4 regions of the Paenibacillus sp. FSL R5-0486 genome follow, and region 3 is predicted to be linked to each of the others. Evidence: predicted binding sites of a transcription regulator. Region 3 holds the regulator's gene; each other region holds the start of a gene.
The links. Region 3 encodes Rex, which represses fermentation and respiration genes when NADH is low (regulators of the CRP and FNR family bind a similar motif). Its sites were predicted from a motif close to TTGTGAAATATTTCACAA; they were not measured.

Region 1: MKY01_RS29490 (formate/nitrite transporter family protein) is a predicted target of Rex. The motif match lies at 3,401-3,418, and genes of this name have one in related genera.
Region 2: adhE (bifunctional acetaldehyde-CoA/alcohol dehydrogenase) is a predicted target of Rex. The motif match lies at 3,953-3,970, and genes of this name have one in related genera.
Region 4: MKY01_RS30125 (cytochrome ubiquinol oxidase subunit I) is a predicted target of Rex. The motif match lies at 2,918-2,935, and genes of this name have one in related genera.

What each region holds. Positions count from the first base shown of each region.
Region 1 covers NZ_CP150237.1:6,665,696-6,671,629, reverse strand. The annotation lists gene MKY01_RS29505 (ABC transporter ATP-binding protein) at 1-586, shown strand, start outside; gene MKY01_RS29500 (glutathione peroxidase) at 826-1,305, shown strand; gene MKY01_RS29495 (FAD-dependent oxidoreductase) at 1,788-3,149, shown strand; gene MKY01_RS29490 (formate/nitrite transporter family protein) at 3,527-4,378, shown strand; gene MKY01_RS29485 (hypothetical protein) at 4,394-4,618, shown strand; gene MKY01_RS29480 (molybdopterin oxidoreductase family protein) at 4,804-5,934, shown strand, end outside.
Region 2 covers NZ_CP150237.1:4,631,818-4,637,751, forward strand. The annotation lists gene pflB (formate C-acetyltransferase) at 1-473, opposite strand, end outside; gene adhE (bifunctional acetaldehyde-CoA/alcohol dehydrogenase) at 1,260-3,872, opposite strand; gene MKY01_RS20635 (Crp/Fnr family transcriptional regulator) at 4,303-5,019, shown strand; gene MKY01_RS20640 (hypothetical protein) at 5,107-5,820, opposite strand.
Region 3 covers NZ_CP150237.1:4,400,611-4,406,544, reverse strand. The annotation lists gene dinG (ATP-dependent DNA helicase DinG) at 1-2,228, shown strand, start outside; gene MKY01_RS19505 (redox-sensing transcriptional repressor Rex) at 2,448-3,101, shown strand; gene MKY01_RS19500 (amidohydrolase) at 3,088-4,395, shown strand; gene MKY01_RS19495 (DUF5590 domain-containing protein) at 4,433-4,963, shown strand; gene MKY01_RS19490 (hypothetical protein) at 5,266-5,793, shown strand; gene MKY01_RS19485 (AAA family ATPase) at 5,786-5,934, shown strand, end outside.
Region 4 covers NZ_CP150237.1:6,815,908-6,821,841, forward strand. The annotation lists gene MKY01_RS30115 (ABC transporter ATP-binding protein/permease) at 1-379, opposite strand, end outside; gene cydB (cytochrome d ubiquinol oxidase subunit II) at 381-1,436, opposite strand; gene MKY01_RS30125 (cytochrome ubiquinol oxidase subunit I) at 1,381-2,796, opposite strand; gene MKY01_RS30130 (hypothetical protein) at 3,179-4,471, shown strand; gene MKY01_RS30135 (glycosyltransferase) at 4,468-5,463, shown strand; gene MKY01_RS30140 (glycosyltransferase) at 5,465-5,934, shown strand, end outside.

The DNA.
Region 1 (5,934 bases), 2.3 Mb from region 3:
TGGTCGCTTTCCTTATCAAAAAGGATTTGGCTCCATGCGTGCGGAAGACAAACGTATGATTGAATGGGCTATCGAAGTGACAGCCATGACTGAATTCCATGATCGTCCGATTGATCAACTGTCCGGTGGACAGCGTCAACGTGCCTGGATTGCCATGGCACTTGCACAAGAAACAGATATCCTTTTCCTGGACGAGCCGACTACATTCCTGGATATGGCTCACCAGCTCGAAGTATTGCAATTACTGGAGCAACTGAATGCCACAGCCAACCGTACCATTGTTATGGTTGTGCATGACTTGAATCATGCTTCCCGCTACGCACATCACATGATTGGTATCAAAAAAGGTAAAGCCATCGCTCATGGTTCACCTGTGGAAGTTATGAACTCAGATGTACTTCGTGAAGTATTCAACATTGAAGCAGATATCGTGATTGATCCGCGTTCCGGTGTACCGCTCTGCTTGCCTTACGCTCTTGCAGGCGAACGCCAGCAATCGAAGACGCCAGAGCAGCTGGTCATGAACAGTGCGATGGTTCATGCTGGAGGACGGGCAGAACCACGTGTTCAAGCGACAGGAAGTTAACGAAATGGGCCATATGTGGTCCTTACATTATAGAATGAAGCCGCTGTGCGCTATCGCACGCGGCTCTTTTGCATTCATGGGGGATTTGCAATGCATGGGAGCAAAGGGAAGGGGTAGACCCGGGATTTGGTAATCGCATTGGATCAGGTCTATAATAATAGGACAGGCTGTGAGCCCGTTGGTTATGCCAACGTGCTCGCAACAGCCCAAACCAACATATGTCATGGGAGGAATCAGTCATGTCCGTATATTCATATCAGGCGGTAACCACCGCGAACCAAGAAGTCTCACTGGATCTGTATCAAGGTAAGGTATTGGTCATTGCCAATACAGCCAGCAAGTGTGGGCTGACCCCGCAATACGGTGAATTGCAAAAGCTTTATGATCGTTATCGTGATCAAGGCTTGGTTGTACTGGGTTTCCCTTGTAACCAGTTTGGAGGGCAGGAGCCAGGTACAAGTGAGGAAGCGGAATCATTTTGCCAGATTAACTATGGTGTGAATTTCCCGGTGTTTGCCAAGGTAGATGTGAATGGTGAGGACACTCATCCCCTGTTCCAATACCTGAAGGAGCAACAACCTGGCGTAGGTGAAACAAGCGACATCCAATGGAACTTCACCAAGTTCCTTGTTAACCGTGAAGGTGAAGTGGTAGGTCGTGTTGAACCGAAAGAATCTCCGGAGACAATGATTGCAGATATCGAGAAATTGCTCGGTTAATACATGAACGTTTGAGAAGCCTGTCCTTGCATAAACAAGGATAGGCTTCTTTGATTATTTTATATACGTTGCTTTTTCTCTTCACAGGTAGGAGTTGGATCCATGAAATCAACCCTGTATTGAAATTTGAAGTATTTAATTTTGTATAAGTCAAACATGAAGGCAGGAGACGCCTCTAACTTTATACGTCCACACTGTGTTCATACAGGGATCACGGAAGCCATTACATAGCATAAACCCGCCCAAATCCGGGGACAATGAAATCAATACAATGAAGGGAAGAAAGGCTTAAATACAGGGAAATGACCTCCTTCGACAAACTTTTTTTGCTCAACCTATTGCAATGTGAAAAATATCACATTATAATGAGTGTATAAAGTGAAATAAATCACATACACAGTTTCGAACAAGAAGTGAAATGTTTCACAACCATAACAACCTTATATTCAAACTCATTTATATATTTCGAGGAGGAACTTTTAATGAAAATCGCAGTTATCGGATGTACACACGCAGGAACCGCAGCCATCGTAAATACCGCCAAATTGTACCCGGATGCTACCATCACGGTGTATGAGCGCAATGACAATATCTCCTTCCTATCTTGTGGCATTGCGCTCTACGTAGGTGGGGTTGTGAAAGACCCTGACGGTTTGTTCTATTCTTCGCCTAATCAACTGGCAGAGCTTGGTGTTGAAACCAAGATGCTTCATGAAGTAACAGCAGTAGATGCCAAGGGCCATACCCTTCAGGCTAAAAACCTGCAAACCGGGGAAGAATTTGAAGATACGTTTGACAAACTGATCGTGACAACGGGGTCATGGCCTGTCGTTCCGAAGCTTGAAGGCATCGAGATGGACAACATTTTACTTTGCAAAAACTACAATCATTCCAACACGATTATTGAAAAAGCCAAAGATGCCAAACGTGTTACCGTTGTAGGTGCAGGATATATCGGCGTAGAACTGGTTGAGGCTTTCCAGATGAACGGCAAGGAAGTTACCCTGATCGACAGTGTGGACCGTATTTTGAACAAATACTTGGACCCTGAATTCACGGATGCGATTGAAGATACGTTGACTGGACGCGGCATCAAGCTGGCTCTTGGTCAAACGGTACAGAAGTTTACTGGTGAAGATGGCAAAGTAACTAAGGTGATCACGTCCAAAGGAGAGTTCGAAACCGATCTGGTTATTCTGTGCATTGGTTTCCGTCCAAATACAGAGCTGCTCAAAGGCCAAGTGGATATGCTGCCAAACGGCGCAATCATCGTGGATAAATATATGCAAACGAGTCAAAAAGACGTCTTCGCTGCGGGTGACAGCTGTGCTATTCATTACAACCCAACAGGCAAAGCAGCGTACATTCCACTGGCAACCAACGCCGTGCGGATGGGTACACTTGTAGCCCGTAACCTAGTTCGTCCTACAACACCGTATATGGGTACACAAGGCACATCGGGTATCAAAATTTATGAGCAAAATATCGCGGGTACAGGGATGACGGAAATGTCTGCTGCTGACGAAGGCCTGATTGTTGAATCTGTCGTACTGGAAGACAGCTACCGTCCGGAGTTTATGCCAACGGCTGAGAAACTGTTGCTTAAAGTGGTATATGAGCAGGCTACTCGTCGAATTGTCGGAGCACAGGTGATGTCTCAGGTTGATCTGACCCAATCGATTAATACGATCTCGGTCTGCATCCAAAACAACATGACCGTAGATGAGCTGGCCTTCATCGACTTTTTCTTCCAGCCACATTACAACAAACCGTGGAACTTCCTGAACACGGCGGGTCTGCAAGCACTGCCTCCAATTGAAGTAAAAGCACCAGCAATGGTGTAAGGAAGCAGAATAGATGGTTTAACAGCGATCTTGATAAACGCCATACAAAGATAAGTCATGCTTGTCCGTAAATAAGAGGTGTACGATAACTGCCAAGATTACGAAACAAGGCGGACGATTATAAAGGAAAGAGAAGACTGGCGAGTATATCGTCAGTCTTCTTTTTTGTTGTTTTAGCTACAAAAGGCCTTACTACACTCTTGCTGTCATAACTATTCCAAGACACTCTTAAAGTATCTTTTTAAGTAACATTGTGATAATTTGCACAAAGTTATGTTTAGGACCGAGATACAATTAGGATGTGGTATTCAACGCATAACTAATGAATTTCAGATGGTTTTATCCAATGATGAACAATGAAGGAGAGGATGAATGATATGGCAGCAAAAACACCTCTTGAGGTTGCACAATATACGGCGCAAACAGGCAAGAAGAAGGCTCAATATCCGGTGTCTTCTGTACTGGTGCTTAGTTTTCTGGCAGGGGCTTTTATTGCGCTGGGTTTTCTATTGGATATTCGGGTAATTGCTTCTGCGCCAGCAGAGTGGGGGAGTCTGGTCAATCTGATTGGAGCAGCAGTGTTCCCGGTTGGATTAATCTTGGTACTCATAGGTGGTGGCGAGCTGCTGACGGGCAACATGATGGCAGTTCCACTTGCAACGATTGCACGAAAATTATCTGTGGGTAGTATGTTGAAAAATCTAACCTTAGTGACGATTGGTAATTTTGTTGGAGCTTTGTTTGTCGCGTACGCGTTTGGACATGTGCTTGGTCTGACCGGAGAGGGTGTATATCTGGCAAAAGTGGTGGATATGGCTGGGCATAAGCTGCATGACGGCTTCCTGCAAGCTTTCATCTCTGGCATCGGCTGTAACTGGCTGGTCGCGCTGGCCGTGTGGTTATCTTATGCATCCGATACGATGAGTGGCAAAGTACTGGGCATTTGGTTTCCAACGATGGCATTTGTGGCGATTGGATTCCAGCACGTTGTGGCCAATATGTTCCTCATCCCGGCGGCAATTTTCGAAGGACATTATTCGTGGGGTCAATATGTGATGAATTTCATTCCGGTATGGCTCGGGAATCTGACTGGTGGTGCTCTGTTTGTAGCTGCAGCCTATTGGGTGGTGTACCTGCGCCAAGCCGAGCCAAAAGTGAAACCAGAGATGGCGACGTCGATCGAACCTATGGAGACGGAGGCTAGAGTAATGTTGAGCAAACAAGCATAGAGGGCACAGCGAGGTATGGATACACGTATATTAGAAGTGAAGACGATTCTGATCTTGCTCGGTTCATGGCGAATATGCTGTGATGGAGCAGGGTGGGATCGTTTTTTTGTATGGGGTTCTTGTTGGAGTTTAACGCAAAATAAATTCGCCATGACAAGGTTCGGGGGAACGAAACCTGTTCATGGCGAATTTCGGGAGTGGTCCATGATATGGCATGAGGAGGAAGTGGGGAAACACTAGCCTAATGCCTTATTTTTAATTTACCCCTGAATTCTGAAGTTGAATCAAACTCAAAAACATTTTTTTGAAAATAATTTAAAGCCGCCATAGCGGCGAATATGAAGCAAAAACATACTGTTCTCTTTGCGCGATAACCTCGAAGAAGATATGATATAGGGATAGCTTTTAAAGAGGGGAGCCTTACGATGATCGATCAGGAGAATGGTGTATTTGCGGCGGTGTGCCCGCTCGACTGTCCGGACACTTGTGGTCTGTTATTACATAAAGAGAACGGCAAAATTGTGAAGGTGGCAGGCAATCCGGATCATCCGATCACCAAGGGTGCCATTTGTAATAAAGTCAGAAATATGACCGAGCGGGTATATCACCCCGAGCGTCTACAATATCCGATGAAACGTGTAGGAGCCAAAGGCGAAGGCAAGTTTGAACGAATCAGTTGGGATGAAGCGATTCGTGAGATTACGACCAAATTCACTGCATTGTCCGAAACCTACGGCCCGGAGAGCATCCTGCCCTACAGCTTTTACGGTAACATGGGTATTCTCGGCGTAGACGGCATGGATCGGCGTTTCTTCAATGCGCTTGGTGCGAGTGTACTGGAGCAGACGATCTGTAACTCCGCTGGAAATACCGGCTGGAAATATACGATGGGCGCCAATCGGGGAACAGTGCCGGAAGATACGGAGCATGCAGATCTCATCCTGGTGTGGGGTGGCAATATCGTCAGTACCAATATGCATCAGGTCGTTTTGGCTGAGAAAGCACGCAAGAAAGGCGCCAAGATCGTCGTAATCGATGTTCATCGCAATCGCACGGCCCAATGGGGCGACTGGTTTATTCCGCTGTTTCCGGGCACGGACAGTGCACTGGCGCTAGGATTAATGCATGTGTTGTTCGAACGGGGACTAACGGATGAAGCGTTTATGCAAAAGTATACGATAGGTCATGAGGCACTACGTGATCATGTCCGCAGTTACACCCCTGAACGTGTTGCACGCATTACGGGCGTGCCGGAGGAAACCATTGTGGAGCTGGCCGAACTATACGGCAACGCACAAGCAGCTCATATTCACATCGGCAATGGCCTCCAGCACCATGATAATGGGGGGATGAACGTGCGTAGCGTTGCATGTCTGCCTGCCATTACAGGGCAGTGGCTGAAGCAAGGCGGCGGTGCCGTTCGCACTAACAGCTACGCGAGCACAAATAGCGACGCGCTCGAACGTCCGGAGCTGCGGCAGAATCCGGAGCCGCGAGTGGTAAACATGAACCGGATTGGTGAAGCGTTGCTGGAAGCAGCGCAGCCAATCCGAGCG
Region 2 (5,934 bases), 230 kb from region 3:
TCGGAAGTATAAGCATCGAATACACCCTGGTTGTGTGTTTTGCGAATGTTTGTAAATATATCAATGACGCCCTGTGGCATTTCAAAGCCATATGCCTCACATGCGTCAATCATCATGCGAATTCCGCCTGTTGGTTGAATGGAACGTTTGAACGGAGCATCGGTCTGAACGCCGACAATCTGCTCTTTGGATTGATCCAGATAACCGGGTTGGTGAGAAATAATAGTACCTGGTGTGTTCACGTCAACGTCAAGGACACCGCCGTTATCCCGTTCTTTTTTGGTCAGATCAGATACGATCTCCCACAATTCTTTGGTATTCTGGGTTGCACCTGCGAGAAATGCTTCGTCGCCGTAATACGGAGACAAGTTGTGTGCCAGAAAATCATTCACATCTACGGATTTGGTCCATGTTCCTTTGGTAAAGTTTCTCCAGCCTGTTTGTTGTTTGACATCTTTTTCAATCACCGACATCGTAATCCCTCCACTAATTTGGATTTCTGGACACATAACATCTTGCTTCATTCGTAGCATTGTGTGCCCAGAGCCGCGATTAATGTGAATTGTTTCACATAAACCGGAACATGTTCTCTCTACTTGGGAACCGGAACCGCGGGATGAATGTTTTTCTTACATTTTCAGTATACGACTTGGGGCTTTCATCATCTGTGATTTTTGTCACAAAGCCAGTGAACTAACTCACTCCACCTGCGCTGTGTCCCATTGACCCCTGTAAATTCACACTTAGCCACTGCGCGGGCAGAACAACTTCCGATCGCTGTTATCCCCGGATTTTTTCAATTTTATATTTCAAAGGGGAAAATCCGGGGATAAAGGCGAACGCTCCGCTTCTTCTGTTTTTCTGCCCACTCCGTTATTGTGTGAACATCTGGCTCAAACAGCCACGTCACGGATTCCGTGTAACCTCTCTAGAACCCTTTGCTCCTCTATGCTCGGAGCAAACCAAATCTTAGAATACTCCTGAAAAACAGATGCTCGCTCTTCTGTTTTTCTGCCCACTCCGTTATTGTGTGAACATCTGGCTCAAACAGCCACGTCACGGATTCCGTGTAACCTCTCTAGAACCCTTTTGCTCCTCTATGCTCGGAGCAAACCAAATCTTAAAATACTCCTGAAAAACAGAGGCTTCACTCTTCTGTTTTTCTGCCCACTCGTTATTGTGTGAAAGACGGCAATCGGGGCTCCCCTCTCGGGGAACCCTGATCTTCTTGCCGTAAAGCACGCTTTGTTCTAAATTTATTATTCAAACTTTCCGTAGAAAGCGTTGCGGTATACATCAGCCAGTTCAGTTACCAGCGGCAACTTCGGATTGGCGGTTGTACATTGGTCTTCGAAGGCACGGTCTGCCAGATAATCGACATGTGCTTCAAAGTCTTTGGCATCGAATCCGATCTCTTGGAACGATTCTTCAATACCCAAGATTTTGTTCAGTTTACGGATGGCATTGATAAGACTGGTTACGCCTTCTTCTGTCGTACGAGCAGGCAATCCCAGTATGCGGGCAATTTCGGCATACCGCTCATCCGCTACAAAGTGCGAATATTTCGGGAACGATGCAAATTTGGTCGGTTTTTTTGCGTTGTAACGAATGACGTGTGGCATCAGAATGGCATTGGTGCGTCCGTGTGCGGTGTGATACTGACCGCCCCATTTGTGCGCCAAGCTGTGGTTAATGCCCAGGAATGCGTTGGCAAACGCCATACCTGCAATCGTGGAAGCATTATGCATTTTTTCACGTGCCAGTTTATCTCCTTGCAGCGCAGATTGCTCCAGGTATTGGAATACCAGTTGGATTGCTTTGATCGCAAGTCCATCCGTGTAATCATTTGCCATAACAGATACATAAGCTTCAATCGCATGCGTCAGTACGTCCATTCCTGTGTCGGCAACCGCTGTTCTAGGCAGGGAATATACGAATTCTGGATCGACAATCGCTACGTCTGGTGTCAGCTCATAGTCGGCCAATGGATATTTGGTGTTACCTTGATTTTTATCTGTGATAACCGCGAACGATGTCACTTCAGAACCTGTACCCGATGTGGTTGGGATCGCTACAAATTTCGCTTTTACGCCGAGACGTGGATATTTGTAGATCCGTTTGCGGATATCCATGAATTTTTGTTTCAGATCGTTGAAGTCCGTGTCCGGATATTCATAGAACAACCACATGGCTTTGGCAGCATCCATCGGTGATCCACCGCCGAGTGCGATAATGCAGTCTGGTTGGAAGCGGCGCATCATTTCGGTTCCGCGATCTACCGTTGTTGTCGATGGATCTGGCTCTACATCGGAGAATACTTCGATCGCTACTGGCATTTGGCGTTGACGCAGATAGTGTTCTACCTTTTCAACATATCCAAGCTTCACCATCATGGCATCCGTAATAATGGCCACACGTGTGATGTCAGGCATTTTGGCAAGATACTGTGTTGCTCCTTTTTCGAAGTAGACTTTGTTCGGCACTTTGAACCATTGCATATTCACGGTACGGCGAGCCACCCTTTTCACATTGATTAAGTTCACAGCGGTTACGTTGGAAGAAGTCGAGTTACGTCCGTATGATCCGCATCCCAGTGTCAATGAAGGCATGTTTGTGTTGTAGATATCCCCGATGGCACCGTGTGTGGATGGTGAGTTCACAATAATCCGTCCGGTTTGCAGACGATCTGCGAATTTGCCGATCACTTCTTCATTTGTGGAGTGGATAACCGAGGAGTGACCCATGCCGCCAAAAGCAACCACTTCTGCTGCACGTTCAATGCCCTCTGCTGCCGTTTTAACTTTGTAACAAGCCAGTACCGGGCTTAATTTCTCAGCCGACAATGGGAATTTGGTACCTACCCCTTCAATCTCGGCCACGAGAATTTTGGTGCCTGCTGGAACTTCAATACCGCACAATTTCGCAATGCTTACCGCAGATTGACCAACAATCGCCGGGTTCACCGCACATTTCTCGGTATTAATCGCACCTGCTGTCAATTTTGCTGCTTCATCTTTGTTAACAAAGTAACAGCCATTTGCAATCATTTTTTTCTTCACTTGATCAAAGATCGGTTCTTCAATGATGACCGCTTGCTCGGAAGCACAGATCATGCCGTTATCGAAAGACTTGGACAGGATCAAATCCGTTACTGCCTGATTGATATCCGCGCTTTTCTCGATAAAGCAAGGTACGTTACCCGGTCCTACGCCCAGTGCAGGTTTACCACAGCTGTACGCTGCACGTACCATGCCTGATCCGCCTGTTGCCAGAATGAGAGCCACATCATTGTGATTCATCAGTTCGTTTGTACGATCCATGGAAGGATCATCAATCCACTGGATACAATCTGCTGGTGCACCATGTTTCACAGCCGCTTCCAGCAGGATTTTGGCAGCTTCCCGGCTACAATTCTGTGCAGATGGGTGGAAGCCAAAGATGATTGGGTTACGCGTCTTGATGGAAATCAATGCTTTAAACATCGTCGTTGATGTTGGGTTGGTAACTGGTGTAATACCCATGATGATGCCGACCGGCTCCGCAATTTTCTGGAAGCTTTCATACTCGTTATCTTCAATCACACCTACGGTTTTATCGTACTTGATACTGTGGTACACATATTCTGTTGCAAATATATTTTTGGTGATTTTATCCTCATATACTCCGCGGCCTGTTTCTTCTACGGCCATCTTGGCGAGCATCATGTGTTTATCCAGACCCGCAAGCGCCATTGCTTGCACAATCCGGTCAATCTGCTTCTGGTCCATCTTCATGAATGCGGCGTGTGCTTTATTCGCTTTGTCGATTAACGTTTGAATATACTGACCTGCTGTCGGTTCTTTTGCTGGGGCGACTTCGTTCTTTACAGCCATCTCCCTCATCCTCCTAAAGGTTCGTATTAGTTTGTCTCTCTCGTTTACATTCACATCGTAACATGACAATAAACTTAATTATGTGATTTTTTTCACAAAGTATAACAAATTTAATTTAAGTTTTGTAGTGTCCTTCATACGACCATTTTCACTTCCTATTTAAAATATAGAGCTGTAAAATTCATCCTCTCCATTAAAAGTGAATTTTATCACAATGTTTGAAATTTCGTCATTTTTGCCCCCTTTCCTTCCCCCTCAAACGGTAAGATTAGGTATATACTGAACTTAAAAATTGAACCACCGCAATTTGTACCGTCCTTCCTCCCGGCCGAGATGACCCTGATCAGGACGGCAACGGTTTGCGGCGAACCTCGGAGGCTACTGCTTACTACAGAAGGTCGTCCGATGGACATGAAGGGGAGATAGACTTATGAGAGAACTAACAACTGTACTGGAAAAGCGCGGTAATACTAACTGTTTCTCGGAAGCAAATTTCAACCATCTGCTGGTTACCATGAAAGATAGAACCTATTTGGAAGGTACACATCTGTACTGGGAAGGCGACATCTCTGACAAACTTTATTATATGAAACGGGGCCGTGCCCAGATCACCAAATCCACGGATGAAGGCAAGGAACTGATCATGTACATGTATCAATCCGGTGATATGATTGGGCAGGCTGATCCCTTCTTTGGCTCTAAACACAGCTTCTCAGCGGAAGTATTGGAGGACAGTGAGATCGGTGTACTGGAACATAAAGACCTGGAAATGTTAATCTGCCAGCATTGTGACTTCGCGATCGATTTTATGAAATGGATGGGCATCCACCACCGGTTGACACAGACCAAATTCCGGGATCTCATGTTATATGGCAAACCGGGTGCACTTTGCTCCACCCTCATTCGGTTGTCGAATTCGTATGGTGAGCCTCATGGAGAGCATGTCATTATTCACAAAAAAATTACCCACACGGACCTGTCCAATATGATTGGAGCCACTCGTGAAAGTGTAAACCGCATGTTAAGCGACCTGCGTAAGAAAGATGGGATTGAATATGACAATGGCATGATTGTCATCAAAGATCTGAAGATGCTACAAGGAATCTGTCACTGTGAGCTTTGCCCGAACGAGATCTGTCGTATTTAATATTTGACTATGCTGATCGGATCTTGCTTATATATTTAATGAAAAAAAGCCCAGTTCTCTAAAAAGAGATTGGGCTTCTTGGTATACTTAGGATGCATTGGTTAATTCAAGCTTAACCGCATCACGTGGATTCAATTTCATGTCCAGACCATTTTCCATTAATTCTTTGTCATTCACCATAATGACCCACCGCTCATTCATACGAGGCGTGACATTCTCGACCGAAACGACAAATTTGTTATTCTCCGACATTCTTACAATGCCGCTGGACTTCAACACATCACGAACTGTGCACTCTTGAACGTAGACGCCGGCATATTGACGATTAAGGGTTGGCATAATGTTTCCACCGCTAACCTTGAGTAACGTTGTCTGATATGCAACGCCATCCCCCCCACTGTCAGCGGCTTTCACGTAAATGATCACTTCATCTTTGGCATGAAGCTCCATGTCCCAATCTTCCTGTTCAATATCCTTGCCGTTTAATTTGACAGCCCAGCTAAGCGAAGAATCCAGAGAAACTTCACCGACGGATTGAATCCGTTTGCCATCTGCCGTAAAATCAACCAGTCCGCTATTGAGTAATGCTTTTTTGAGTGTCAAACCCTCACTAAAATCTCGCTTAATGGACTTTGTTGCATCAGGCAAAAACGTACTGCCATCTACAGCCACTGTGATTGTATTCGCTGTTTCTGTCTCCTTGACAATTGGCTGCTCAGAAGGCTGTGTCTCACTACAACCAGCCAAGATCGCCAGTAGGAGCAAACATACACCTATGTAACCGGGGATTTTCTTCATCATGTAGGTAACACCACCCTGCGTAAAATCATTCACCCTGTTGTCCATAACCTCTATTATGGCACAACCTTCGGCAAAAAAAAGTGTCAAAGCCGTTACTTTTATAGGCTACCGCCT
Region 3 (5,934 bases):
ATTATCGTCAGCTTGCTCTTAATGTAAGTGATTGGACCGATATTGGTGCACCACGCGATGAGCGGGAGGCTAACCCCCTCGATGGTGTAAGCTTCGAACAGTTTATGGACCAGGTTCGGGAGAATCTGAAGGATACACTGGATCATTACGAAGAGCGTGAAGCGCAGACTCAGATGTTCAGCAGTGTAAGGCAAGCCTTGGATGAAGAGAAACATCTCTTGATCGAAGCTGGAACGGGTACCGGTAAATCTCTAGGGTATCTGTTGCCTGCTATTTATGAAAGTGTGAAGCAAGAACAGAAAGTTATGGTTAGCACGCATACGATCAATCTGCAGGAGCAATTGAGAGAGCGGGACATTCCGATGCTGACTCAAGTGGTTCCGTTCCCGTTTAAGGCTGCTGTATTCAAAGGACGTGGACATTACCTGTGCCTGCGCAAATTTGAACACAAAATCAATAAACGTGAATTCGCCACACCGAAAGAGGATTATTTCACAGCTGCTCAGATGATCGTCTGGCTTACGCAGACCGAAACCGGAGATGATGAGGAACTTAACCTTAGCGGACGCGGAGGGGACTTCTGGGAGACCGTACAGAGTGAATCCGAATCATGTCTGGGAAGATCCTGTCCATGGTTCCGTAAATGCTTCTACCATCGTGCCAAACATGAAGCAGGGTTGTCTGATATCGTAATCACCAATCACTCCAAATTATTTACGGATGTGAAAGCCGCGCATCAGCTGCTGCCGGCCTATGAGAGTCTTGTGATCGATGAGGCACATCATCTGGAGGATGTCGCTGGTAAACATCTTGGAATGCATATGAAATATTTCACCTTGGTTCATACACTGACCCGCCTATTTAAAGACAGTCGTAATGGTCAGCTACCTATGCTTCGTTCGCAGTTTTCCGGGCATGAAAATTCGGTGCAATGGGGCTCCATGGTGGATCAGATGTTCCCGCTCGCTCTTGAAGTTAAGGAGCTGTGGGATCGTATGAGCGATGCCTTGTTTGGTCTCTTGCCTGAACGAAGTGATGCTTCACCGGGAGAGACGGGGCAATTTTCACTGCGTCTGAAAGCATCTCAGAAACCTGCAAAATGGCAGGAGTTGCAGGATCTGGAGAACCAGATCTATGTGACTCTGGGCGATTTGGTTCGCAAAGGGGACAAATTGCTGCTTGAAGTGAAAGAGGATCAGGATGATTATCAATCGGATAGTCTGATCACGGACATTACAGGATTGCTGAAAGATCTGACCACATTGAAGGAGAATCTACGTTTCTTCATGCGTATGGATGACGCCAAAACGGTGTACTGGATGGAAGCCAGCGGCCAATTCCGCAGCAAATCTCTCCAGCTGTATGCCGTACCTGTAGATGTGAGTGCACAACTTAAGGATTTATTTTTTGATAAAAAGAAAAGTGTTGTGCTTACATCGGCTACGCTTTCGGTAGATAAGTCATTCCAGTTCATGATTGAACAGCTTGGCTTGCAGGAAGCCGCCGAGAACAATCGGCTATTAACGTCGATGTTGCCATCACCTTTCAACTATCGCGATCAGGCACTTCTGGTGATTCCGCGTGATTTCCCAAGTGTGAAGGGAAGTGTGGGTGATGCGCACTTTGTTAATATGCTGGTGCAATCACTCGCAGAGACGGCAATTGCTACGCGTGGACGCATGATGGTTCTGTTTACTTCATACAAGATGTTGCGACAGGTCTATGATCCGCTGAAGGAGGCACTGTCTGGCAACGACATCTCGTTGCTTGGGCAAGGCGTTGACAGTGGAAGTCGTTCCAAATTGACTCGCAGGTTTCAAGATGCCAAAGCAACGGTACTTCTGGGCACAAGTAGCTTCTGGGAGGGTGTAGATATCCCGGGAGAGGCGTTAACTTGTCTCGCTATTGTGCGACTGCCTTTCCAGCCACCGAATCATCCGTTGGTGGAAGCCAAGAGTGAGTTGCTCCAGGAACAGAAGAAAAATCCGTTCATGAAACTGTCCGTGCCACAAGCGGTCATTCGTTTCAAGCAGGGATTTGGCCGATTGGTACGTACAGCAAAGGACAGAGGAATTGTCATTGTTTATGATACACGGGTGATTGAAGCGTATTATGGTAAATTCTTTTTGTATTCATTACCTGGTCCCAAAATGGAGCATATGCTCACGGAGCAAATGGTTCCACGAATTACTGAGTGGTTGGAAAAACCTGCTAATGAACAAAAATAATGGTTGTTTTGTTCGTTATATCATTGCATGACACTATCGTTTGGCGTTAAACTTTATTAGATATTTCCGTATCCGATTAAAGCAGTTGCACGTAAGAACTTATAACCTAAATTACAAGGAGCATTCTGTATAAAATGTCACGTTTATCTTTGAGTTTTATACAGAATGCTCATCTTTTCATCTATTATTTTATCGTGGCCTTGGTAAGGGGGAGCAAGAATGAAATCGGATAAAATTTCGGAAGCGGTGGTACGACGTCTGCCTGTTTACTTGCGTTATTTGAACGAGTTGCATCAGCGTGAGGTGGCTACTGTTTCTTCTCAAGAGCTTGGACAGAGGCTGGATCTGAATCCGGCCCAAATTCGTAAAGACCTGGCTTACTTCGGTGATTTTGGTCGTAAAGGGATCGGGTATGATGTATCCTATTTGATCGAGAAAATTCGTCACATTCTCAAAATCGATCAGCAAATTAATGTAGCTCTGGTAGGAGCGGGTAACCTCGGTCAAGCCTTGTCCAACTACAACGCATATCTGAAAGACAACATGAAGATTGTTGCTGTATTTGATGCATATGGACCGAAGATAGGTAGTCAAATCAACAGTTTGACGGTAAAACCAATGGATGAATTGACGGAAGCGGTTAAAATGGAAAACATTCGCATCGGAATTATCACGGTTCCGGATACGGAAGCCCAAAATGTAGCCGATCAGCTTATTGAATCAGGAATTGAAGCGATCCTTAATTTTGCACCAACCATTCTAAAAACACCGCCGCATATCCGCATTCACCATGCTGACTTTACAACGGATCTGCTTAGTTTGGCCTATTACTTGGAGACTGGAAAGGACGACGAGGAAGATGACAACAAATAGATGGGTAATTCACAACGGCAAATTTGCCGTTAATGAAGGCGGCACAACATGGAACGTGGTCCACGGATACATGGTTGTTGAGAATGACAAGATTGTGCATATTGGTGAGACATTGCCGGATGAAGACAAAAATTGTACCAAAGTGGATGGAAAAGGACTGTTCTTCCTGCCGGGTCTGATCAATACGCATGGTCATGCAGCGATGTCGTTGCTCAGAGGGCACGGAGACGATCTTGCATTGCAAGTATGGTTGCAGGAAAAAATGTGGCCGATGGAAGCGAAAATGACTTCAGAAGACGTATATTGGGGAACTTCGCTATCGGTGCTTGAAATGTTGAAAGGCGGAACTACAGCTTTCCTGGACATGTACGATCACATGGATCAAGTTGCCAAAGTTGTGGAGCAATCCGGCGTTAGAGCAGCACTGGCACGTGGTGTAATCGGGTTGTGCTCGGAAGAAGAACAATTGCGGAAGCTGGAGGAGTCGGCTGCGTTTGCGCGTGAGTGGAATGGACAGGCAGATGGTCGCATTACAACCGTAATCTCGCCACATGCACCATATACATGCCCTCCTGACTACATAGAGAAGCTTGTGCAGGTCGCGAACGACCTAAACCTTCCCCTTCATACACATATGTCGGAAACGCTTCGTGAAGTCGAGCAGAACGTGGCTGATTATGGACTGCGTCCTGTGGCACATCTGGAGAAACTGGGCTTTTTCTCTCGTCCATCCCTGGTTGCACATGCGGTGCATCTGAATGACGAAGAGATTGAGATTCTGGCCCGTCATGATGTGGCTGTATCCCATAACCCGGGAAGTAACCTGAAACTCGCTTCCGGTGTTGCGCGGGTACCTGCGTTGCTGAAAGCAGGAGTTACCGTGTCACTCGGAACAGACGGACCGGCAAGCAACAACAACCTGGATATGTTCGAGGAAATGAGACTGGCTGCATTGATCCACAAAGGTGTATCTGGTGACCCGACGGCAGTGCCAGCAGGCGAAGCGTTATTACTCGGAACGTCATACGGTGCCAAATCTATCTTCTTGAACAATACCGGAGCACTCCAGGTCGGCATGAAGGCTGACTTTATCGCCTTGGACATTGAACAGGCACATTTCTATCCACATACAGACCTGATCTCACATACAATCTACTCGGCTTCTGCTAAAGATGTTGAGCACGTATGGGTGGATGGAAAACAAGTGGTGAAACATGGCGAATGTCTGACGCTGGATGAAGAACGCATTTTGCGTGAGTCTCAATTGGCATTTGATGGTCTGCTTGCTCGTTAATTGCAGGACAGCATCATAGGGAAAGGAAGTTCGGCTTTTGAAGAAAAAAAAGAAGTGGATATGGATTTCGCTGCTTGCACTGGTTCTGATTCTGTTTGGACTTCAGCGTTATTACGTCCATGTCACGCAGGACCAACGCAAGGAAGAAGCGCTCGCCATACAGGCAGCACAGGAGCAACTGGGCATTACATCCTATGATGAATTGCGTAAGTACATCTGGGGAGACAAAGAAGGCTCTGACAACATCTACTGGACCCTGATCGGCAAAAACAAGGATAACCAGGATGTTATGGTCTGGGTTAAGTTCGACGCAAACAATCAGCCGGTTAAGGGTGCAAACGCTGTACACAGTGAGCTGCTGCAGAATGGCATGTCCGAAGCGCAGATACGCAATCGCTTCAGTTCTGAAGTTCCTGCCGGTGAGATTAAACGAATCATGCCCGGAGTTGTGAATGGAATATATGTGTGGCAAGTGTATTATAAAGATGGTACGCACAACCACTATCGCTTTTATCGTTTTAGCAACGGAGAACAGGTGGACCTGGTCTACACACTCCCGAACAGCTAGAACAAGATAGAGTGAGATAACTAGAGAATTAAAGAAATGAAAGAACCGGCAGACGGATATCCGACTGAACCGGTTCTTTGTGTTGTCTGTAAACATATTTGATTTAAATAGTTAAAATTAATAATTTATTCATATTTTCGCCTTCGAAATTGTATATACGATGTGATATACTCAGATATGTACTCAAAGTTACATTCAAAAACAAATAATCCTGTCGAAATTCTCGCAGGAGTCAATGTACACATATTCGTATATACCAATAAGCCAGTAGGTTGGGCCAAAATCTGGGAGGGGTAATTCACTTGAAGCTAAAAGTATTGCCTATTGCTATAACTGCCGTCATTTCAGCCGTTGTGTTGTTTGGAGGTTGGTTTGTATATCGTCAGGTGGCTGTGCAGAATCCGATTGAAAAAATGGTAACCCAGTACGATGGAGTCAATGACGTTCAATTAACTATTAACCGCAATGACGTACAATTGAAACTTGATCTGCAACCTGATGTTGATTTGGGCAGACTGGTACAATATATTCACAAAGAAGGACAGACCCTGATTGGAACACGCTCACTAAAGTTGGATGTTGTGGATCATTCCAGTGAAGCACTGGAAAGTTGGTGGGGTGATGCGATGTTCACCGTAGCTCAGGCGATGGAGAACAAGCAATACACCGAGATTACACCAACGTTGTCAAAGATGGCGACGAATGGAATTAAGGTAAATACAGCGATGGATGACAACAATGTATATGTCAGTCTCAGAGACGGAGATGCCAGCAAGTTTATTATTCTGCCGCGTGTGCCCGGTCAGATAGGAGTGTGGCCTAATGCCTAAGTGGACAAAAGAAGTTGCCATCGGATTTTTTCCCGTATTGATTATTTTCCTTGCTTTTACTGGTGTTAATATTGTTCCGATCCTGATTGCAGCAGTGCTTGTCGGAGCTTTGCTGTTCATGATGCAAATGCGTGGCGGGAT
Region 4 (5,934 bases), 2.4 Mb from region 3:
GATACGTCTTGTATTGAGCTGTTCCCTCACGTGCCAGTGTGACCAGATGGCCTGTTCCCTCCGTCTTCGCATAACGCGGTCCAAGTCTGAACCACTGCTCCACCATCTGTCTGCGCAGATCAGTCCCTGTCTTCTCCGCATATCGTGAAGTCACGAGTTGTAACCAAAAGGATAGGGCGTAGCGGGCGGCAAAAGCAGCCAGGAACAGCAGCAGTACAGGATACTGCTCCGTTACGGATGAACCTTCAAACAATGCCGTGATGGCCTGTGCCAGCCATTTGGCTTGCATAATGGTCGTCATCGCCTGTAGCATCACCAGCGCTGATGCCAGCGCGAGTACAGGCCGGATGCCCGGCAGCTTCAGCAGCCCCCGTCCCATATCAGTACTCCAGGTGGTGCTGCTCGTTCAGACGTTTGCGGAAGATATAATAACTCCAGATCTGATAACCGAGAACAAACGGCAGCAATGTGCAAGCTACAATGGTCATTACTTTCAATGAATAAGCGCCGGATGCGGCGTTGTATACAGTCAGGTCATATGCCGCCCCAAAGGAACTCACCATCACTCTTGGGAAAAGTCCGATAAATACCGAGGCAAAGGCAATTGCAATCACTGCCCCTGTCATACCAAAAGCCCAGCCTTCACGCTTCTGACGAACAAAGTATGCCGCAAGTGCAAGCGAAACTGCGCCAAGTACAACCATGATCCAAAGAGCCCAGCCGCGTACGGCGAACACATCGGTCATGAAATACGTCATTAACGCGTAAACAGCGAGTAGTGCAGCCAGCGGCAGCATCAACTTTTGCGCTGTCTTCAAGGCACGCTCTCTGAGATCACCTACTGTCCGTAGTGAGGCAAACAGCAATCCATGCACCAGACATAACAGGGTTACGCTCAAGCCACCAATCACGGTGTACGGATTAACAATATCGAGGAATCCTGCACGCAATTGCATCTCCCCATCAATGGGCAGACCTTTCATCAACGTGGCAAAGACCACTCCGAACAGGAAAGGCAAGAGCGCGCTGGAGACCACAATGATGATGTCCCACGTTTTTCGCCAGCGCTGCTGTTTCATTTTACTGCGGAATTCGAAGGCAACACCGCGGCCAATCAAGGCGAGTAACACCACCACAAGTGGCAGGTAAAAACCACTGAACAACGTGGCATACCAGTGCGGGAAGGCAGCAAACATTGCTCCCCCCGCCGTAATCAGCCATACTTCATTACCATCCCAGAACGGACCGATTGAGTTAATCAGGGTCCGACGTTCACGATCTGTTTTGGCAATAATGCCTGTAGACATCCCCACACCAAAATCAAAACCTTCCAAAAAGAAGAAACCAACAAACAATACGGCAATCAGCAGAAACCACAACTCACTTAGTGACAACGGAATAACCTCCATCCACGCCGAACGGATCGGCCGATTCATCGTGATCTTCTGGCTTCTCGACCGCAAACGGTCCTGCTTTGATCTCACGTACGAACAGGTATACCATCACGATTCCGAGAACCGTATACGCAGCGGTAAAAGCGATGGTCGAGAACAGGATCATTCCTGCGGATACGTTCGGCGAGACCCCGGCTTCGGTTGTCATATAGCCAAATACTGTCCATGGCTGTCTTCCAACCTCGGTCATAATCCAACCTGACGTATTGGCGATAAACGGCAGGGAGATGGCGAACACCATCAGACGCATAAACCACTTTCCAGCGACCTCTAGCTTCTTACGCATGGCTAGGAATGTACCGTATAGCGCCAATGCAATCATTAAACCACCCGCTGCGATCATAATGCGGAAACTCCAGAATGTTGTCCGTACCGGCGGGATGTAGTCCCCCGGTCCATACGTCTGTTCATACTCAGCTTGAAGCTCCTTCATACCTTTGACACTACCGGAGAACTTGCTGTAGGACAGATAACTGAGCAATCCAGGGATTTTGATCTCACCCGTACTCTCCTGTTTATCCGGGTCAATAAAAGCGACCACCGTCCATGGCGCCGGATCTTCTGTCGTTGTCCATGTGCCCTCACTGGCTGCCATCTTCATCGGCTGTGTCTCCACCAGATATTGCGCCTGGAAGTGACCCGAGAATGCGACGCCGAATGAAGAAACAAGAGCGATAATGATCGCAATATTAAACGATTTGCGGAAGATCTCCACATCCTGCTTTTTCATCAATTTGTAGGCACTGATCCCGGTTACGACGAAGGCCCCTGTCATCAATGCCCCAAAGACTGTATGTGGGAACTCAACGAGAAGCTGACCATTTGTGATGAGTGCAAAAAAATCATTCATCTCGGCTCGGCCGTTGTTAATCTCAAACCCAACAGGATGTTGCATAAATGAATTGGCTGCCAGAATCCACAGCGCGGACAGGAATGTGCCGACAAACACCAGCCAGATGCAGGCCAGATGCACTTTTTTGGACAAACGATCCCATCCAAATATCCACAATCCAATAAATGTAGACTCCATAAAAAACGCCAGTAGCGCTTCAATAGCCAGTGGCGCACCGAATACGTCCCCGACAAATCGGGAGTACTCGGACCAGTTCATACCAAACTGGAACTCTTGCAAAATACCTGTGACTACCCCGACGGCAAAGTTAATCAGGAACAGCTTGCCCCAGAACTTGGCCATCGTTTTGTAGATCTCCTTACCCTTAACAACGTACAACGTCTCCATGATTGCAACCAACAGTACAAGACCGATGGATAGCGGGACAAAAAAGAAATGGAAAATCGTTGTAAGTGCATATTGGATACGCGATAACATAATCGGATCCATACCGTTACCCCTTCTTTCTGTTCACTTCGCAGTATGCGTATTTGGCATTGAAGCTGCACCTTCGCTGTCTGTCCGCCAAATACGTTGATGAACGTATTGTGCCAGATTACCTATTTTATACATGTGAGAATTATCACAATCTTCGTCTCTAAAGCAAAAAAAAGTGATCCTGGTCACACAAAAGATAAAATTCAGCCTATTATCACAGCTTGCCAACTGCATCTATTCATGGAAGATACTCATGTTTGGGACGGAATGCCCATATGTTAGTCTCAGGCATATCATGCGAAGTACCGTGAGGGCTTTACATATGAAGTGAAAGCATGAAGCACATGCAGAGCGAAGACGCTCCATATTACAGTTAAGGTGAGGTGAACTACTCATGGAAAAACCTGCACCACTACCAGGTGAAGACGCCGAAGCCAGCCTGGATAAGGCCAGTACAACACAGCCCCCTGTCCGGTATGTTCTCTTCCCTCGCAAAGGAGGCTGGTCATCCTTTCCCTATCCCGATATTGCTGCACTGCTGTCGATCGAGGGAGAGGTCTACTATGTCAGTAGCCTGACGCAAACAGAAGATGTACCTCCGGTCATTACCGTCATCTCCCTCCCTGAGGCTGAGCAGCTATTGCTGGAACCTCGCACCGTAGCCGTGGTCGCCCATCCCTACTGGCTAATAGCTACGGCTTCGCTGGAGCCTGAGCTATGTATTGCCCTGCTCCCTGAGCCTGCTGGAAACGAAGCAGAATCTCCGCTATGGGAGAGCAGTATTTCCAAACTGGTCGGCATCGCCGATCTGGTAGGCACATCCTCCGAAACACGTTATATGAAGCTGTTATTCCAAGGCGTACGTGTTATCTGGCTGGGCGGAGAAGACCCTGCACCTGCGGGTACGATGCAAAGGGATGATCTCGAAGTCCCTCTCCGGGACTACGAACTGCTCTTCTTGCATGCGCTGCGGCAGATCCTGTCAGGCACTCCAGATAGCGTCACCCTGCTTCAATGCAGTGTACGTGCCGACTTCTACCGTCAGCTCCGTGCCAAAGCAGGTGCACATGAGACGATATGCTTTTTGCTGGCAGCCTATGAGTACTTGCTTGAAGATCCGCGGGCCGTCCATTCGTTGCAAGAGGCCTTCACCCATGCGGTCATGAATGGTCGCAGTGATTGCGTGGTCTCCCATTATCGATTCCTGTCTGCCATCCATGCCCGGGCTGGACAGTTGGAGGACGCCCTGCGGGTGTATGGAATTAGTGCAGCAGATGAACAAGAACGGCATCATTATGAACAGTTATGTCGCTGGCTGGAGGCAGGAGAAGATCAACTTGTACGAGCGGAACTACTGCGTATGAATGATGATTACGGAAACGCCCTGCGTATCCTGGACGAACTTGGCGGAGAAACGGCGAGACATTGGAAATTCCGCATTTACCAGGAGACTGGACGTGTGGAAGAAGCACTGGCTCTGGTGCATGCAGTCGATATTCAGGATGATGCCAGTCGCCGGGATTACCAGCAATTATCCGGCAGTGCGCTGGCACTGCGAGGGGAACGACACGGGGCAGTCCGACATTTCCTTGAGACAGCACTGGAGGATGAAGATGCGCTGGTCCGGATTGTCGAGCTGGAGCTGTTGGATCATGCTATACAGCAATTGCTTGGGGAGGTGCCATGATGCTGGACCCAAAGAAGCGCAGACAACAGTTGAATGGACCAATGGTGCACAGGGATATCCGAACCGAAACCACTTACACGCCAACCGAAACAGTCGATCGAACACATACAGACGCATTGGAAAATGGAGATCACACCCCGGTTCATGCACAACCAACGCAGGACATCCGAAGCCAAGTGCATCACTGGAATGATTCACAAGGTCAGGCAGAACAGAATGCTGCTGTAACACATGAGGAAACAAGTATATTCAAAGAACCCTTCTCCATTCGTCGGGTTCGCAAAAACAAAGGCAACAAGCTGACCGCCATGCTCCAGGTTCGCAATGAACGCGGCCGATACCTTGAAGAAGTATTGCATGATCTGAGTGAGTTCGTGGATGAGATTGTCATTGTGGACGATGCCAGCACAGACGGAACACCGGACATATGCAAAGCCTATCCAAAGGTGGTCCGTCTGGAGGTATTGGAGAAACCACTGTTCGCCGAGGAATGGCGACTTCGCAACACCTTGTGGCAAGCGGCTGCGGGAACATGTCCCGACTGGTTGCTCTCAGTTGATGCGGATGAGCTGTACAGCTCAGAGGCCAAGAAAGCCATACGCACTCTGATTAATCAGGAGTACGCAGACTGGTTTGCATTCCGTTTCTACGACATGTGGGGTGGCCGGACCCACTACCGGGAAGATGATCTCTGGTGTCTGCATAAACGGCATACTGCTTCACTTGTACGATATATGCCTGGATATCCTTATTTTTATCCTCAACAGAATCATCATGTTCCCCGTCTTCCCTTGTCCTGCACGGTATTGCCTGGGGTCAGCACGGAATTGAAGGTTCAGCATCTCGGATGGGCAGGCAGTCTGGAGGACCGGGTTCGTAAATATTTGCGTTACAAGCGCATTGATCCTAGCGGTGAGTGGGGCAATCTTGCACACTACGAGTCGATTCTCGATCCGGAACCTCGGCTGATTCCCTGGAAGGAGGGACCGTGAGATGGGCGTGGTGAGTATTCTGACGCATAGTTTCACCGACGGGTACAACCGGGAATTCGGTCGTGTATTTGGTGGTGGACTGGAGCGATATATTCTGGATCTGTGCAGTGTCATCCGAGGACTCGGGCATATTCCCGAGGTTCATCAGCTCTCTTATTTTGAAGCATTCCAGACTCGGACGGAGCAGATTGACGTATTTGGTTATTCGTACGACATGGATAATGTACCGGAAGCCTTTGACCGGATGGCAGCAGCAGCGCGCGGCCCAGTGATCTATGCCAGCTGTCTGTGGCAACCCATCACCTACAAACCCGGCAGTCTTGGCATCTGTCACGGCATTAACTGGGATCGTCCCAGACTGCCACTGGAGACCAAACAACAAGTCGCGGAACATATTCAACTGGCTCTGGATGGACTCGTGCGCATTGTATCCGTGGATTCCCATTTCCAGACCTTTTGCCGGGCTGCGTG